One region of the Mesorhizobium sp. M0563 genome, then DNA from elsewhere that is predicted to be linked to it. Evidence: predicted binding sites of a transcription regulator. Region 1 holds the regulator's gene; each other region holds the start of a gene.

Region 1 (4,348 bases):
CGTTGTCGTCGGCACGCCGATCGGCGTGCTGGCGGGAACCTACATGGCCGAATATGGGCGTTTCTCGCGCATCACCACCGTCGTGCGCTTCATCAACGACATCCTGTTGTCGGCGCCGTCGATCATCATCGGCTTGTTCGTCTATGAGTTGATGGTGCGGCCAATGGGGCATTTCTCGGCCATAGCCGGCGCCGTTGCGCTTGCCATCCTGGTCATTCCGGTGGTCGTGCGCACCACTGAAGACATGCTCAACCTGGTGCCGAACGCGTTGCGTGAAGCCGGCGCCGCGATCGGCGCGCCGCGCTGGGTGGTGATCCGTTCGGTCGCCTACCGCGCCGCATTGTCCGGCATCGTCACCGGCATATTGCTGGCGATAGCACGCATTTCCGGCGAGACGGCGCCGCTGCTCTTCACCGCGCTCAACAACCAGTTCTGGAGCAGCAATATCAACGCGCCGATGGCCAGCGTGCCGGTGACCATCTTCCAGTTCGCTCTCAGCCCTTACGAGGAATGGCAGCAACTGGCGTGGACCGGCGCACTCATAATCACCCTGACGGTTCTGGGCTTGAGCATCCTCGCCCGCAGCCTTACCGGACGCAGAGAGGACAGATGACACAGATGTTGTCCGCGGACATGACGATGACCGAGACGGTCGCCGAGAAGACGAAGATCGAGGTCAAGAACCTCAACTTCTACTACGGCCAGAGCAAGGCGTTGAAGGACATCACCTTGTCGCTGCCCGAGCGCAGCGTCACTGCCTTCATCGGCCCTTCGGGCTGCGGGAAATCGACGCTGCTGCGTGTGTTCAACCGCATCTACGAACTCTACCCGAAGCAGACAGCCGAGGGCCAGGTGCTGCTCGACGGCAAGAACATTCTCGACCGCTCGCAGGACCTCAATCTCCTGAGGACCAAGATCGGCATGGTGTTCCAGAAGCCGACGCCGTTCCCGATGTCGATCTACGAGAACATCGCCTTCGGCGTCAGGCTTTATGAGAATCTGGGCAAGTCCGAAATGGACGGCCGCGTCGAACAAGCGTTGAAGCGGGCCGCGCTGTGGGGCGAGGTCAAGGACAAGCTCAACGCCAGCGGCTTGAGCCTGTCAGGCGGCCAGCAGCAGCGGCTTTGTATTGCCCGCACCGTGGCGGTGAAGCCGGAAGTCATTCTGCTCGACGAGCCGGCTTCGGCACTCGACCCGCTGTCGACCGCCAAGATCGAGGAACTGATCGACGAATTGCAAGCCGACTACACGATCGTCATCGTCACCCACAACATGCAGCAGGCGGCGCGCGTATCGCGCCAGACCGCCTTCATGTATCTGGGTGAACTGGTAGAGTTCGACCGGACCGAGAAGATCTTCACGTCGCCCCGCGAGAAGCGCACGCAGGATTACATCACCGGCCGCTTCGGCTGAGCCGTTCCGATCACGCATATGAGGACAGGACCATGGGCGAACACACAGTCGCTTCTTTCGACGAGGATCTCGAGCAGATCAGCAAGCTGATCCGCGACATGGCCGACCTCGCCGGTTCGATGGTCGGCGGGGCGACCAAGGCCCTGTTGAATTCTGACAACGTGCTGGCGCAACGCGTCGTTTCCGACGATGCCATCATGGATGCGCGTCAACGCGAACTGGACGACCGCGCCATCACCCTGATCGCCAAGCGCCAGCCGATGGCCCACGATCTGCGCCATGTCGTCGGGGCGATCCGCATGGCCGGCGATCTCGAACGCATCGGCGACCTTGCCAAGAATATCGCCAAGCGTGTGAGTGCGGTCGGCCTTAGCGTCACACCGCGCGACCTATCGCATTCCATCGATGCGATGGCGCAGCTGGTGCTCATCCAGGTGCAGGGCGTCATCGAGGAGTATGCTGCAGGCGATGCGGCCGCGTTGGCCAAGCTACGCGCCGCCGACGAGCGCATCGACGTCAAATATACGTCGGTGTTCCGCGAACTGTTGACCTACATGATGGAAGACCCGCGCAACATCACCGCTTGCACGCATCTGCTGTTCTGCGCCAAGAATCTGGAGCGGATCGGCGACCATGTCACCAACATCGCCGAAAATGCGTATTATGTGCTGACCGGCGAGCAATTGCCGGTCAATCGTCCGAAGCAAGACGAAACGACAATGTCCGCACCGGCGACATGATGGGGGTGCCCAGCCGATGATCGCACCACGCATAATGGTGGTGGAGGACGAGGAGCCGTTGGGTGTGCTGCTCCGCTACAATCTCGAATCCGAAGGCTACCAGGTCGAGGTGGTGACACGCGGCGACGAAGCCGAGATCCGTTTGCAGGAGAATGTGCCCGATCTTCTGGTGCTCGACTGGATGATACCAGCGGTTTCCGGCATCGAGCTCTGCCGCCGGTTGCGGGTGCGCCCCGAAACCGAACGGCTGCCGATCATCATGCTGACCGCGCGCGGCGAGGAGAGCGACCGGGTACGCGGTCTTTCGACCGGCGCCGACGACTATCTGGTCAAACCGTTTTCGACACCGGAATTCATGGCCAGGGTCAAGGCGCTGCTGCGCCGCGCCAAGCCGGAAGTGCTGTCCAGCGTGCTGAAGGTCGGCGACATCGTGCTCGATCGCGAATCGCACAGGGTGTATCGCAAGAAGACCGAGATCCGGCTCGGGCCGACCGAATTCCGGTTGCTCGAATTCATGATGCGGCATCCGGGCCGCGTCTTCTCGCGCAGCCAGTTACTCGATAATGTCTGGGGCGAGACGATCTATATCGACGAACGCACCGTCGACGTGCATGTCGGGCGGCTGCGCAAAGCCGTCAACAACGGCCGCATGCCTGATGTCATCCGCACCATCCGCGGTGCCGGCTACGCGATCAGGGAAGATTGACCCGCCCAGTCAGGCTACGTTCTTTCTGACGCCGGGCCTCATTTGCGCGCCCGGCGCGAAAATCTGCTGGTCGACGAAGCTTAACGCCCGCATTGCACAGCCTTCGCGGATCAGCGGCAATTCGTTCGGCTCGGTATCGAAGGAGATCGAGCCCGAATGCTGGCCGCCGGCGGTCTGGGCGATGGCCTTCCGCAAGGCCGGCTCGATCAGATCAAAGGCGGCGGCACTGGCGCCGACCATTGCGACCGGTGCCGGATCGATCAGCGCGAACAGCGAGCCGAGACCGAAACCCAGCGCTTCGCCGGCCTTGCGGTAGGCATCGCGTTCCGGCCCGTCCTTCTCGCGCGCCCGAACCGCCAGCGCGCGCATGTCGGCGTCGCTGACGTCGGCGACCGGTTGGCTGTCTTCGCTCATCTGCGTGGCGTTGCGCCAGATGGCGTAATTGCCGGCATAGGCCTCGATGCAGCCGCGCCGCCCGCAACGGCAGAGCGCGCCGCCCGGACGATGGATCATGTGGCCAAACTCGCCGCCCGAGGAATGCGTGCCGGTGAACAGCTCGCCCTTCAACACCAGCCCCATGCCGATGCCGTGCGAAAGCAGGATGGCGATGAAGTCGTCGCGATAGCGATCCGGATCGCGCCAGCGCAAAGCCACCGCCATCATATTGCAGTCGTTCTCCACCGTGGCCGGGATGCCGAATTCATCTTCCAGCATGTCGGCAAAGGCGATGTCCGTCTGGGGCGTGATCGGCGACCACAGCATGGCGCGTGCAGGGGAGTCGGTAATTCCCTGAATCGCCAGGGCGATGCGGGCGACACTGCGGACGTCAAGATCTGGATCGTCCAGCCGGCGCCGGACGATGGCCATGCATTCGCGGATCAGTTCGTCGCGCGGCATGGTCAGCGTGTCCAGCCGGCGCTGTTCCTCGGCGACCACCTGCCCCGCATAGTCGATGATGGCGGCCGACAGGAAATTCAGCGACAACACCACGGTCAGCACCGCCGCCGCTTCCGGATTGAGGGCGAGGCCGACCTGCGGACGACCGCGTTTCAACGAAACGGGTTCGCTTGCCTTGCTCTCGGCGAGGATGCCTTCCCGTATCAGGTCGGAGGAGATCGCCGATATGGTCGAATGGCTGAGGCCGGTGGTTGCGGCGATCTCCGTACGCGATGGCTGGCCGGCCCGGCGCACGGCCGAGATCACCATCGCCCGGTTGCGCCGGCGCAAATCGTCATGGCGGATTCCGACCGACATCGTTTTGCTTTCCTCCCGGTTTGCCGCGGCCGCTCATGAACCGGAAGCCGTCGGTAATGCCGACAAATAGTGTCAGATGAGGCAAATAGTGTCAGATGCAGGTGGCGCTGTCATCGTTTATTCCGAAGCTCGAAAAAACTCGCAGCAACATCAAAATCCATCAGAATCGATGTTGACAGCAGCGGGAGATCGGGCCAGTATTTTTTCGAGGCTCGAAAAAATTAGCGCCTCTAAG
Region 2 (4,348 bases), on a different contig from region 1:
ATGATCGCCATCCTGGCGGTCGGCCAGACCTTCGTCATCATCACCGGCGGCATCGACCTTTCCGTCGGCGCCGTTGTCGGCTTCGCCACCGTCATCGTCGCGATGCTGATCAACGCCGGCACACCGGTTTTCCTAGCCATCCTGATTACCTTGCTGGTCGGCGTCGCCATTGGCATGTTCCATGGCTTCGGCATCGTCAAGATGGGCTTGCCACCCTTCATCATCACCCTGGCGACGCTGACCTCGCTGCGTGGCATCGGCCTGTTGATGACCAACGGCAACTCGATCTCGATCAACAACGACGCCTTCCAGACGTTCTCGCGCAGTTCCTTCGTCGGCGTCCCCAATCTGTTCTGGATGGTGATCCTGGTCGGTATTCCGGCCTACATCTTCCTGCACCACAGCCGCTGGGGCCGCTACCTGTTCTCGGTCGGCTCCAACGCCGAGGCATCGCGTCTGTCGGGCGTCAACGTCCAGCGCACAATCTACATGGCCTATACATTGTCGGGGCTGTGTGCGGCCTTCGTCGGCGTGCTGCTCGCGTCGCGCATCGGCATCGGCAATCCGACGCAGGCCGAGGGCTGGGAATTGCAGGCGATCGCTTCTTCGGTGATCGGCGGCACGTCGCTGTTCGGCGCTGTCGGCTCCGTGCACGGGCCGCTGCTCGGCGCCTTCATCCTTGCCACCATCAACAACGGCGCCAATCTGCTCAACGTCAACGCCTTCTGGCAGCGCATCATCACCGGGGTGCTGATCATCGTCATCGTCTATTTCGACGGGCTGCGCCGCCGCGGCAAATAGATCGCCCCTAACAGCCGCCGGCCTCGCAACAGCAGAGCCGGCGGTGCCATGAACCGACTGGATTGAAGCATGAAAGCCGTCGTCTGCCGCTCGCCCGGCGAACTTGTCCTCGAAGATCGCCCGGCGCCTGGCGCGCCGCCCTCGGGCTGGGCGCTGGTTGCGGTCAGTCATGTCGGCATCTGCGGCACCGATTATCACATTTTTGAAGGCAAGCACCCGTTCCTCGCCTATCCCCGCATCATGGGCCATGAAGTCTCGGGGACCGTGCTGGAGACCGGCCAAGGCGTCGATCTGGCAATAGGCGAAGCGGTGATCGTCAATCCCTATCTCGCCTGCGGCAAATGCATCGCCTGCCGGCAAGGCAAGCCGAATTGCTGCGTCAGGATCGAGGTGCTCGGCGTCCATCGCGACGGCGCCATGTGCGAGCAGATCCTGGTGCCGGCGCAAAATCTTTATCCGGCAAACGGCCTGTCGCTGGCCGATGCGGCCGCCGTCGAATTCCTGGCGATCGGGGCGCATGCGGTGCGGCGCTCGCTGGCTCAATCGGGCGCGCGTACCCTGGTCATCGGCGCCGGCCCGATCGGCCTCGGCACGGCGCTGTTCGCCCGGATCGCCGGGCTCGACGTGACGCTGCTCGACATGAGCGCTGAACGGCTTGGCTTTGCCGAAAGCGGACTCGGCTTCGCGACCCTCGACGGTTCGCGGGGAGCCGCCGCCGATCTGGTGCGACAGGCGACCGACGGCGATGGTTTTGACGTGGTCTTCGACGCCACCGGCAACACCCAGTCGGTGCAGTCGGCCTTCGCCCATGTCGCGCATGGCGGCACGCTGGTGCTGGTCAGCGTCGTCAAGGACGACATCGCCTTTTCCGATCCCGAATTCCACAAGCGCGAGATGATGCTGATCGGCAGCCGCAACGCTCTGCGCGCCGATTTCGACCATGTCGCCGCTTCAATCCGCAACGGTGCGGTGCCGCTGGCAAAGCTAGTCACCCACCGCACCACGCTTGGCGAGACGCCGCGCGACCTCGCCCGCTGGGCACATGAGAAATCCGGGCTGATCAAGGCGGTCATCCAGGTCGGATGACACAACGATAGCCGCGTCTCAAAGCGCCGACAGTCTGAGTTCGATCCGCTCGGCCGGGAAGCGCGACTCCGAAAACTGGATCGGCTGACCGTCGGGCGTGACGTTGACGGCGACCGTCACCAGCACGATGGCGCCGGGCTGCAGGTCGAGGTCGGCAAGGTCGGCGGCATCGGCATGGCGCGCCGACAGCACGGTCGATTGCCGGAGATAGTCGTCGATGCCGAAACGTGCCAGCGATGCCGTGATCGAACCGGTTTCTGCCATGGCAGCATCGATGCCGGCAAAGCGCCTGGCATCGAACCAGCCGGCAGCGCGGGACACCGGCATCCCATCGGCTTCGCCCCGCGTTTCCAGGCGTATCACGTCGGCCCCCTGCACAAGGCCTAAGCCCTCTGCGACACGACGGTTGGCTGGCTCGACCGACGACGCGAGCAAGGTGATATGCCGCTCTGACGCCTGTCCTTGCAATCCCTCGGAAAAGCGGGTGCGGGCGCCGATCGGATAGGACAGCCGCTTTCGCGACAGCACGAAGGTGCCACGCCCTTGCTCCGCCTTGAGCACACCCTCCTGCACCAGCGCTGCGATAGCGCTGCGCACCGTATGGCGGTTGACGCCATAGCGTTCGGCAAGTGCCACCTCAGGCGGCAGCGCGGCATTCTCGGGAAAATCGCCGACGGCGATCGAATGCAGGATCTGGTCGGCGATCTGCCGCCATAGCGCGACACCGCTGCGCCGCTCGATGCTGTTGGCTTGCCCGATCATTTCCCGCCCCAATCTTTGCGCCGACCTTTTGGCCCGTGTCACGTACACGTCATAGACACACGCTAGATAATAGATAGAATTTGTATAGTTGTCTATATCAATAGACAAATGCACGCAAACGAGGAGTAGCAGCCATGCGAGGACGGGAAGCGCGAGAGCAGGCCGAGCGCAGGGCCGTAATGGCGACGCTGGCGCAATCGTCCGGCGACGACATTGTCCGCCTCTGGGACGAAGCCGGCCTGCCTTCCGAAGCTGAACTTCTGCGTGGCCCCGAAACCGGCCTAGTTACGGTACGCGGCCGCATCGGCGGCGGCGGCGCTCCCTTCAATGTCGGCGAGGCGACGGTCACCCGCGCCACGGTGCGGCTTGCGTCCGGCCATGTCGGCCACTGCAACGCGCTTGGTCGCGACAAGCAGAAGGCAAGGCTGGCGGCAATCGCCGACGCACTCTGGCAGGACCCGGCCCGCCGCAACGAGGTCGAGACCAGGATCGTCGCGCCCTTGCAGGCGGCGCTGGCCAAGGCCCGTGACCAGCGCCGCGCCGAGACGGCGGCGACCAAGGTCGATTTCTTCACCATGGTACGCGGAGAAGACTGATGAACGCAGCCGTGCAATCGATCGAGGGCGGCTTCGCCGATCCGGTATTCAACGCCCAGACCGTATTCCGCGCCGTGATGGACGCGATGGCGCGGCCGGGCAGCGTGCAGCCCTTGCCGGCGCTCGCCCACCCGCCGTCGCCGCTGTCGGCCACCGCCGGCGCCATTGCTCTGGCGCTCTGCGACACCGACACGCCGCTCTGGCTCGACCCGGCTTTGCAGGGGTCGGCGGCGGTGAAATCCTGGCTTGGCTTCCATACCGGCACGCCGCTGGCTAACACCCCGGCCGACGCGCATTTCGCGCTGATTGCCACGCCGGCCGAGATGATGGCGCTCGACGGGTTTTCGCAAGGCACCCAGGATTATCCCGACCGTTCCACGACGCTGGTCCTCGGGGTCGGCGATCTCGTCTCCGGCGCTGCGCTGCTGCTCGAAGGCCCCGGCATCGAGAAGACGGCGACGATCGCGCCGGCGCAAATGCCGCGCCATTTCGTCGAGCAATGGAAGCAGAACAATCAGCGCTTTCCGCGTGGCGTCGACATCATCCTCGCCACGTCCGACGCAATTGCCTGCCTGCCGCGCACGACGCGCATCAAGACGATGGAGGCGTAGCATGTATGTCGCGGTAAAAGGCGGCGAAGCGGCCATTCGCAACGCCCACAAATTGCTCGCCGACCGCCGGCGCGGCAACCGTTCGGTGCCGGCACTTCGCCTCGACCAGATCGTCGAGCAGCTGGCGCTCGGCGTCGACCGCGTGATGAGCGAAGGTTCGCTTTATGATCGCGAACTGGCGGCACTCGCCATCGTCCAGGCGCGCGGCGACATGATCGAGGCGATCTTCCTGGTTCGCGCCTATCGCACGACGCTGCCGCGTTTCGGCTACACCAGGGCGATCGACACCGGCACGATGCTGGTCGAGCGGCGGGTGTCGGCGACCTATAAGGACCTGCCTGGCGGCCAGTTGCTCGGCCCGACTTTCGACTATACCCACCGGCTGCTCGACCCCGAGCTTGCCGCCGGCGGCGATGTCGCTGAACCGGAGCAGCGTGCAGGCGAGGCGGAGGCGATGCCGCGCGTGTCCGCCATCCTCGCCCGTGAAGGCCT
Region 3 (4,348 bases), on a different contig from region 1:
GACGCCGAGCGCCGAATAATGGGCTTCCTCGCGGCCGCTCAGCACCTGGATCTCGGTCTTGAGTACATCCTCGGCGCGGTGGATGAAGTCGGGGCCGTTGACCGCCTCACGGGCGGCGGCGGTCGCCAACACATACATGCGCTCGGCGCCGGCCTGGTCGGAGAGCGCGCGGAAACGGCGGAACTCTTCCATCGAGCGCGTCACCGCCTCGGGATCGAGCTTTCCGGTCGAAACGATGCCGCGGCCGAGGCCGGCGAGCATCTTTTCGTTGAACAGCAAGGTCGGCGAGCGCGCCAGCCCTTCATAGATGACAAGACGGATCGAGTTCGACCCGATATCGATGATGGACAGCGGTCGGCGGTCCTGAAGCCGGCCCTGGGACGCTGAAATCATCAGCCCGTCGCTGCGTTCTGTTTCTTGCGGCGCTTGAACTGCGCGATGCGCTTGGGCGCATGCGACTTCAACGCATCGCCCCGTCCGGACAGGCTCGGATTGGTCATGAAATATTCCTGCGCGTTGAACGGTTCCTCGCCCTCCTCCAGCACAACGCGCCGGGAGGTTCCGTCAGCCAATACGTCGAAACTTTGCTGGTTGTCCATGATGTTGCCGAGCATGATCTGGCCGAGCACCTGTTCATGCACAGTTGGATTGGTGATCGGCACCATGGTCTCGACCCGGCGGTCGAGATTGCGCGGCATCAAATCGGCCGAGGAGATGTAGACGATCGCCCCGTCCGAGGGCAGGCCGTGGCCGTTGCCGAAGCAATAGATGCGGCTGTGCTCGAGGAAGCGGCCGACGATCGACTTCACCCTTATGTTCTCCGACAGGCCCGGCACCTGCGGTCTCAGGCAGCAGATGCCGCGCACGACGAGATCGATCTCGACGCCGGCGCGGCTGGCATCGTAGAGCGCATCGATGATGATCGGATCGACCAGCGCATTCATCTTCATCCAGATGCGAGCCGGCCTGCCATCCAGCGCGTGGCCGATCTCGTCCGAAATATGCTTGAGGATGCGGTTGCGCAGCGTGAACGGCGATATGGCCAGCCGCATCTGCTCGGCCGGCTCGGCATAGCCGGTGATGAAATTGAACAATTGCGCGACATCGCGCGCGATCGTCGGATCGGTGGTGAAGAAGGACAGGTCGGTGTAGATGCGCGCGGTGACCGGGTGGTAATTGCCGGTGCCGAGATGCACGTAATTGCGTAGCCTGCCATCCTCGCGCCGCACCACCAGCGACATTTTCGCGTGGGTCTTCAGCTCGAGAAAGCCGAAGACGACCTGGACTCCGGCGCGCTCGAGGTCGCGCGCCCAGCGGATGTTGGCCTCCTCGTCGAAGCGCGCCTTGAGCTCGACCAGCGCCGTCACCGACTTGCCGGCCTCGGCGGCGTCGACCAAAGCTCGCACGATCGGGCTGTCGTTGGAGGTGCGGTAGAGCGTCTGCTTGATCGCCACCACTTCCTGATCGGCCATCGCCTGGCGCAGGAACTGCACCACCACGTCGAAGGATTCGTAGGGGTGGTGGACGATGATGTCCTTCTCGCGGATGGCGGCAAAGCAATCGCCACCATGCTCGCGGATGCGCTCCGGGAAGCGCGGATTGTAGGGCGTGAACTTCAGATCGTCGCGAGCGACGGCGACGATCTCCGAGATCTGGCTAAGCGCCAGCGGCCCGGTAAGCACGCTGATGCGGCTGGCCGAGACGCCAAGCTCGCCGGCGACGAAGTCGCGCAATTCGGACGGCATCAGCCTGTCGAACTCGATCCGGATGACCGAGCCGCGGCGGCGACGCTTCAGCGCCGTCTCGAACAGCCGCACCAGATCTTCGGATTCTTCCTCGACCTCGATATCGCTGTCGCGGATGATGCGGAACGTGCCGGAGCCCTTGACCTCATAGCCGGGGAACAGCTTGCCGATGTAGAGACTGACCGCCTCTTCGAGCGGAACGAAGCGGACGTGATGCTTGCGATCCGGCAAGCGGATGAAGCGCCTCAGCGCTACCGGCAGGCGCAAAAGCGCGCTCATTTCCTCGCCGTTCTTGCGGTGGCGCAATTGCAGCGCCATCGAGAAACCGAGATTGGGAATGAACGGAAACGGATGCGCTGGGTCGATCGACAGCGGCGTCAGGACCGGAAACACCTGCTCCTGGAAATGGTCCTCGAGCCAGGTCTTCTCGTCCTTGGTCAGCGCATCGCGGGTGATGCTCTCGATGCCTTCCTTGTTGAGCTGCAGCATCAGCGCCGAAAGGCTGTTCTGCTGGTCCTCCTGCAGGCGCTCGACCTCGCGCAGCAATTGTTCGAGCTGCTGCTCGGGGGTGCGCCCGTCCGGGCTCTTCAGCACGATACCCTCGCGCACCTGGCCGGCAAGACCGGCGACGCGGACCATGAAGAACTCGTCGAGATTGGCCGCCGATATCGACAGGAAGCGAACGCGCTCGAGCAGCGGATGATTGGCGTTCAGCGATTCCTCGAGCACGCGCCGGTTGAATTGCAGCCAGGAAAACTCGCGGTTGACGAAGCGGTCAGGATTGCCGCCTTCGCGGCTCGCAGCCTCGATGGTGATGAATTCGCTTTGCACCGGCTTCAGTTCGTTCATGGTTCCTGCTCTTCCTACACCAGCCGTCGGCGCCAGCCTTAACCGGCTTAACTTATCCTCTGACAGGCTTTTGCGACAGTTTCATTTCATCGATCTTGCAAAGAGACGGGTTATGATCCAGATCCAATCGACAAGATCAGGAGACGACGATGGCAGGCGGTTCCATTCCCCATTTCCAGAACGATGCGGGCTATCCGGCAATCGACATCGGCGTCAAGGAATTCATGTGCACCGGCGCCAATCCGCCTTTCGACCATCCGCATGTATTTCTCGACATGGGCGACGACAATGAAAAGGTCTGCCCCTACTGCTCGACGCTCTATCGCTATTCGCCGAAGCTGAAGGCATTGGAAACGGTGCCGCCGGGCTGCCTTTATATCGACCAGGCCGCCTGATTCTTCCGCGACAAGCCTGATGCGAGAAACGCAGTCCCGGCATGTGGTCATCGCCGGGGCGGGCGTCGCCGGGCTGACCGCGGCACTGGCCTTCGCCGAGCGCGGCCATCGGATAAAACTGTTCGAACAGGCGCAGCACCTCGAGGCTGCCGGAGCCGGCATCCAGCTGTCGCCCAACGCGACACGTATTCTTCGACAACTCGGCGTACTCGATCGGCTGCTGCCGACGGCGGTGCGGCCGGAGGCGGTCGTGCTCAAGGATGCCGCCACGCTGCGCGAGTTGGCGCGCGTACCGCTTGGCCAGGCCGCCGAAACGCGCTGGGGAGCGCCCTATCTCGTTGCCCACCGCGGCGATCTGCAGTCAGCGCTGATGGCGCGGACAGCCGAGCGACCCGAGTTCGAGCTTGTCACCGGCGCCCGCGTCGGCAGCGTAGCATCCGGACCGAATGGCATCACCGCAACAGTCGAGATTGCCGGCACGACCATCGAAACCGAGGCATCGTTGCTGGTGGGAGCCGACGGCGTCTGGTCGTCGGTGCGAGAAAAGCTGGCCCGCACGGAGGCCGACTTTGTCAGAAGCCGATTCTCGGGCGAGCTTGCCTGGCGAGCCACGGTGGCCGCGGACAGCCTCGCCGGACAGGCCTTCGGCATGATCGGTGCGCCCGATTGCGTTACTGCATTCCTCTATCCCGGCTTCCATATGGTCGCCTATCCGGTCAGCCGTGGCACTGCCTTTAATCTCGCCGCCTTCACCAGGGGTGAGCGAATCGCCGAGGGCTGGTCGGGGCATGCCGACCCCGCCAGCCTCGTCAGTGCCATGCGCGGTACCGCGCCGGCGCTGGTCCGTCTGGCGAGCGAGGCGGCGCCGTGGACGGCATGGCCGATCCACACCGTCGAGCAGCGGCGGTGGACGACACCGGAAGGCGTCGCGCTGATCGGCGATGCGGCGCATGCGATGACGCCCTTTGCCGCACAGGGCGCGGCGATGGCGATCGAGGACGCGGCGACGCTTGCCGGCTTCGTTGCCACCTCGCCTGCCGATCTCAGCGGCGCGCTTGCCGCTTGGGAACAGGCGCGGCGGCCGCGCGTCGCCCAGGTCGCCCGCCGCGGCGCGGTCAACCGCCTCGCCTGGCACGCGGCCGGGCCGGTGGCGATGGCCCGCAACCTGTTCCTGGCGATGCGCTCACCCGAAAAGCTCGCCGCCGATCTTGATTGGCTTTATGGCTAGCGGGCGCGCGAGTCTGGGGATCGGCGATAAAAAGCTCGATAGGCCGGCGGGACAGCGCCCCCCTCTGTCCTGCCGGACATCTCCCCCACAAGGAGGGAGATTGGCAGTTTCGGCGCCTTGCTAGGTCCTGC
Region 4 (4,348 bases), on a different contig from region 1:
GAGTCTGCGATATCACGTGTAATACCTTCATTATGATGGTTCAAGCATCATCTTGCATATGTGAAACATGCAGCACTCTTTGCCAGCCGATGCGCTAGCATGCTACAATTTCGGCATCGTTTGGCGGGACATCCATTGCGATCCCGATTTCACAGGCAACGACTCAAAAAGGATGAGCAGGTGAAGATATTCAATGCGTTGGCGACCTCGACAGCCTTGCTGTCGATGGTTTTCCTGCTGGCAGGCTGCGGTCATGGCCTGATCAACAGGCTGATTTGACCGCAAATCGACTGACATGAGTCAGGTGCCGCCGGCCCGCCCGAGCCATCGCTGCAGGAACCGGGCCGCAAGCCAGCACAGCATCGCCCAGGCAAAGCCGGCGCACCAGCCGGCCAATACGTCGGAGGGCCAGTGGACGCCGAGATAGATGCGGCTGATGCCGACCACCACCGTCGTCAGCACCGCCAGACCGAGCACATAGATCTTCGTTGTCCGCCCGGGCAAAAACCGCGCCGCCATGCTGCCCAGCGTCAAATATGTCACCGCCGACAGCATGGCGTGGCCGCTCGGAAACGAAAGTGATGCCACGTCGGCGAGATGCGAGACCAGATCGGGGCGCGGCCGATCTATATCGAACTTGAGCACGCTTGACAGGACCTGGCCGCCCGCTACCGCGATGAACATGAGAAGCGCCGCGCCTGGCCTGCGGATGAGGAGCAGATAGACGATCATTGCTGCCGTGATCAGCATCAACACGCTGGCGCTGCCGAGGCTGGTGATGTCGCGCATCGCTCCTTCCAGCCACGCCGGTCCGATCGGATTGTCGGGTTGGCCGGCCTTGCGGAAGGCAAGCAGGATTTCGGTATCGAAGGCATGCGGCGTAGTGGCCCGCGCCATCTCCATTAGCTCCTCGAACCCCCACAGCCCGCCGGCAATGATCAGCCCGGCCAGCAGAACCGGGAACTCCAGCCAGTTGCGCAGTCTGCTTGCGGTCTTCTTCATCGGCCCGATCGCAGTTACAGCCTTTGCAGATAGGGTCCGAGCGTGATCAGCGCCACAGCTGCGATGGCAAGCACGATGCCGGTCGCCTGCAAGGCATTGACGCGCTCGCCGAAGAAGACCAGCGCCACCACATTCACCGACACCAGCTGGATCACCGCTGACAGGCTGAACGACACCGACATGCCGAATTCACGGATCAGCCTCAGCATGATCAGATTGCCGAGCGAATAGAGCGCCAACGTCAGCACGATCTTGCCAAAGCTCGGCGCCAGTCCCCATTGCTTCGCCGCCGTCGCCGCAAGCAGGAAGATCACTGTCGAAATGCAGAGCTGCCCAAGTCCCCAGAAACTCACTTTTTGCTCCTCCCGATGCGGTCCTTGCGCGCCTGCCGCAGCTCTTGTTTCCGAAGCGCCGGTCGCGGTCAAGCGGGGCTGATGTTGGGCACGAAATCGCAGATGGCAATTAGCCGGCATGTCATCAAACTGTGACCTGCCGGCGATACCGGATTGGCCAGGCAACACGCTCCAGCAATCTATCCAGCCAGAGGCAGGCCCCTATGACCGAACATCGCACCCCTGACGCCCATTTCCGCACCAGCCTGCTCGAGGAAAACGATGGGCCAGGAGCCAATCCCAGCGACAACCGCACCATGGGTGAGATCATCGCCGCGCGGTTCTCGCGCCGCGGCTTCCTCAAGGGCTCGCTTGCCGTCTCGGCCATAGCCGCTACCGTCAGCCCGCTGGCGCTGATCACCGCCGACAACGCCCGCGCCGCCGAAGGCTCCGCCTTCGCTTTCGACGAGCTCGAGGCCGGCATCGACGACAAGCATCACGTTGCACCCGGTTATGACGCCGACGTGCTGCTGCGCTGGGGCGATCCGCTGTTCGCCGATTCGCCGGAATTCGATCCGACAAAACAGTCGGCGGAAGCCCAGGCCAGACAATTCGGCTACAACAATGACTATGTCGGTTATATCCCGATCGACGGCTCGGCCGAGCACGGCCTGCTGGTGGTCAACCACGAATACACCAATCCGCACCTGATGTTTCCGGGCCTCGTCACCATCGTCGATGGCAAAGCCAAGCAGGCGCCTCTCAGCAAGGAACAAGTCGACGTCGAGATGGCCGCGCATGGCGGCACCATTGTCGAGATCCGCAAGGAAGCCGGCAAATGGCAGGTCGTTCGCGACGGCAAGCTCAACCGCCGCATCACCTCCAACACCGAGATCGCGCTGTCCGGCCCCGTCGCCGGCCACGACCGCGTCAAGACCAGCGCCGACCCGACCGGCACGAAAGTTGTCGGCACCGTCAACAATTGTGCCGGCGGCGTCACGCCGTGGGGCACCTATGTCATGGCCGAGGAGAACATCCACGGCTATTTCTCGGGCGAGCTGCCGCAAGGCCACAAGGAAGCGGCCAATTACAAGCGGCTCGGCATTCCCGAAGGTGCTTATGAATGGGCAGCGCATTACGACCGTTTCGACATCGGCAAAGAGCCGAACGAGCCGAACCGCTTTGGCTGGATCGTCGAGGTCGACGTCCAGGATCCGACTTCGGTGCCGAAGAAGCGCACCGCAATGGGCCGCTTCAAGCATGAGGGCGCCGAATCGATCGTCGCCAAGGATGGCCGTGTCGTCTTCTACCTCGGCGACGACGAGCGCTTCGACTATGTCTATAAGTTCGTCACCACAGGCAAGTTCAATCCGGACGACCGCGCCGCCAATATGGATTTGCTCGACGACGGCACCTTGCATGTCGCCAAGTTTGCCGACGACGGTTCGGTCGAATGGCTGCCGATCGTCTTCGGCCAAGGGCCGCTGACGGCGGAGAACGGCTTTGCCAGCCAGGCCGACGTGCTGATCGAGACGCGCCGCGCCGCCGACCTGCTCGGCGCCACCAAGATGGACCGCCCTGAAGACATCCAGCCCAATGCCGCCAACGGCAAGGTCTATGTCATGCTGACCAACAATTCGAAGCGCAAGGCCGATCAGGTCGACGCCGCCAACCCGCGTGCCGAAAATGCCTTTGGCCACATCATCGAGATCGTCGAGGACGGTGGCGATTTTGCCGCCACCAAGGGCAAGTGGGAGGTGCTCTTGAAATGCGGTGATCCCTCGGTTGCGGCAGTCGGCGCCACCTTCTCGACCGCAACCACGGCCAATGGCTGGTTCGGCATGCCGGACAATTGCGCGGTTGATTCGACCGGCCGCCTCTGGGTCGCCACCGACGGTCAGGGTCCGAAGGCCACTGGCCGCACCGACGGTCTGTGGGCGGTCGATACGGAAGGGCCGGCGCGGGCGACCTCAAAACTGTTCTTCCGCGTGCCGATCGGCGCCGAAATGTGTGGTCCCCTGTTTGCGCCGGACGACCAGACCGCTTTCGTTGCCGTCCAGCATCCAGGCGACGGTGGCGAGGACTGGGAGGCTTTCGGCCGTCCGTCCTACTATGAGGATTTGTCGACCCGCTGGCCCGACTTCAAGCCGGACATGCCGGTGCGGCCGGCGGTCGTTGCCATCACCAGGCAAGGTGGTGGCAAGATCGCGGTCTGACACGCAGCAAGGTCTTGCAGTCTCAAGGAAGGATTTCGGCGATACGAAATCCTTCCTTTCCCGATGCGGGATGCATCCATGCTACGCATTATGCGCCGACGAATCATTCGGTGCGCTGAACCACGGCCACATTCATTGTGCTTCGCAACCTGAAGCCAATGGACTCGTAAAGTCTAATGGCCGTGGCGTTGCTGGCATAAGCGTGGAGATAGGGAATTTCGTCGCGCGCCACTATCCGGTTTGCCACGAATATGGACAACAGCTTGCCCAGGCCACCGCCGCGAAATTTCGGATGTGAGCACACTCCGCTGAGTTCGGTATAGCCAGGTTGCTTCATGCGCTCGCCGGCCATTGCTGCAAGTCTGCCCTCGATTTTCACACCCCAAAAATCGCCCAGGCTCAAGGCTTCGAGCGTGAATGGGCCAGGCTTGGTGACCAACGCCAGAGCCAGCATCTCAGCGGCGTCGTCTCGCGTCAGACGTTGCACGCGCCCGTCGGACACGATCTGCAATGGCTGCTCGGCAATCATCTGAACCCCGGCCGCGGTCGAAGTCGCGGAAAGCCCCGTGGGCAGAGCAATGGCGTCCGCTTGAAGCAGGATCACACTCTCGCCCGGGGAGACAAGCTTTTCGAGCGCCCGCAGGCTTTCCGCGTCGTCCGCGCCAGTGGCGGCGAAAGGAACAATCGACGGCCGATGTCGCCTGGCGAGGTTGCCACCTTGCGCGAAGGCCTGATGTCGCGTCTGAAGCGCGCTCCAGATCGGGCGGTCAAGCAGGTGTTTCATTGCACGGCATCTCT

Evidence for each region. The regulator PhoB, encoded in region 1, activates phosphate uptake and scavenging genes when phosphate is short. The targets are predictions, from matches to a motif close to TGTCATNNANCTGTCAT.
Region 2: phnF (phosphonate metabolism transcriptional regulator PhnF) is a predicted target of PhoB. The motif match lies at 2,686-2,702, and genes of this name have one in related genera.
Region 3: NKI50_RS22635 (RNA degradosome polyphosphate kinase) is a predicted target of PhoB. The motif match lies at 2,667-2,683, and genes of this name have one in related genera.
Region 4: NKI50_RS17675 (PhoX family protein) is a predicted target of PhoB. The motif match lies at 1,475-1,491, and genes of this name have one in related genera.

The regions. Positions count from the first base shown of each region.
Region 1 is NZ_JAMYQV010000010.1:56,643-60,990, reverse strand. Features, by position in the region: gene pstA (phosphate ABC transporter permease PstA) at 1-613, shown strand, start outside; gene pstB (phosphate ABC transporter ATP-binding protein PstB) at 610-1,413, shown strand; gene phoU (phosphate signaling complex protein PhoU) at 1,446-2,153, shown strand; gene phoB (phosphate regulon transcriptional regulator PhoB) at 2,170-2,859, shown strand; gene NKI50_RS14950 (ROK family protein) at 2,869-4,113, opposite strand.
Region 2 is NZ_JAMYQV010000016.1:110,384-114,731, forward strand. Features, by position in the region: gene NKI50_RS20505 (ABC transporter permease) at 1-801, shown strand, start outside; gene NKI50_RS20510 (zinc-binding alcohol dehydrogenase family protein) at 871-1,887, shown strand; gene phnF (phosphonate metabolism transcriptional regulator PhnF) at 1,906-2,649, opposite strand; gene phnG (phosphonate C-P lyase system protein PhnG) at 2,784-3,245, shown strand; gene phnH (phosphonate C-P lyase system protein PhnH) at 3,245-3,856, shown strand; gene NKI50_RS20530 (carbon-phosphorus lyase complex subunit) at 3,858-4,348, shown strand, end outside.
Region 3 is NZ_JAMYQV010000019.1:73,516-77,863, forward strand. Features, by position in the region: gene ppx (exopolyphosphatase) at 1-393, opposite strand, end outside; gene NKI50_RS22635 (RNA degradosome polyphosphate kinase) at 393-2,594, opposite strand; gene NKI50_RS22640 (zinc-finger domain-containing protein) at 2,744-2,989, shown strand; gene NKI50_RS22645 (FAD-dependent monooxygenase) at 3,009-4,217, shown strand.
Region 4 is NZ_JAMYQV010000013.1:56,959-61,306, reverse strand. Features, by position in the region: gene NKI50_RS17685 (phosphatase PAP2 family protein) at 301-1,002, opposite strand; gene NKI50_RS17680 (hypothetical protein) at 1,017-1,355, opposite strand; gene NKI50_RS17675 (PhoX family protein) at 1,559-3,550, shown strand; gene NKI50_RS17670 (GNAT family N-acetyltransferase) at 3,654-4,334, opposite strand; gene NKI50_RS17665 (MarR family winged helix-turn-helix transcriptional regulator) at 4,331-4,348, opposite strand, start outside.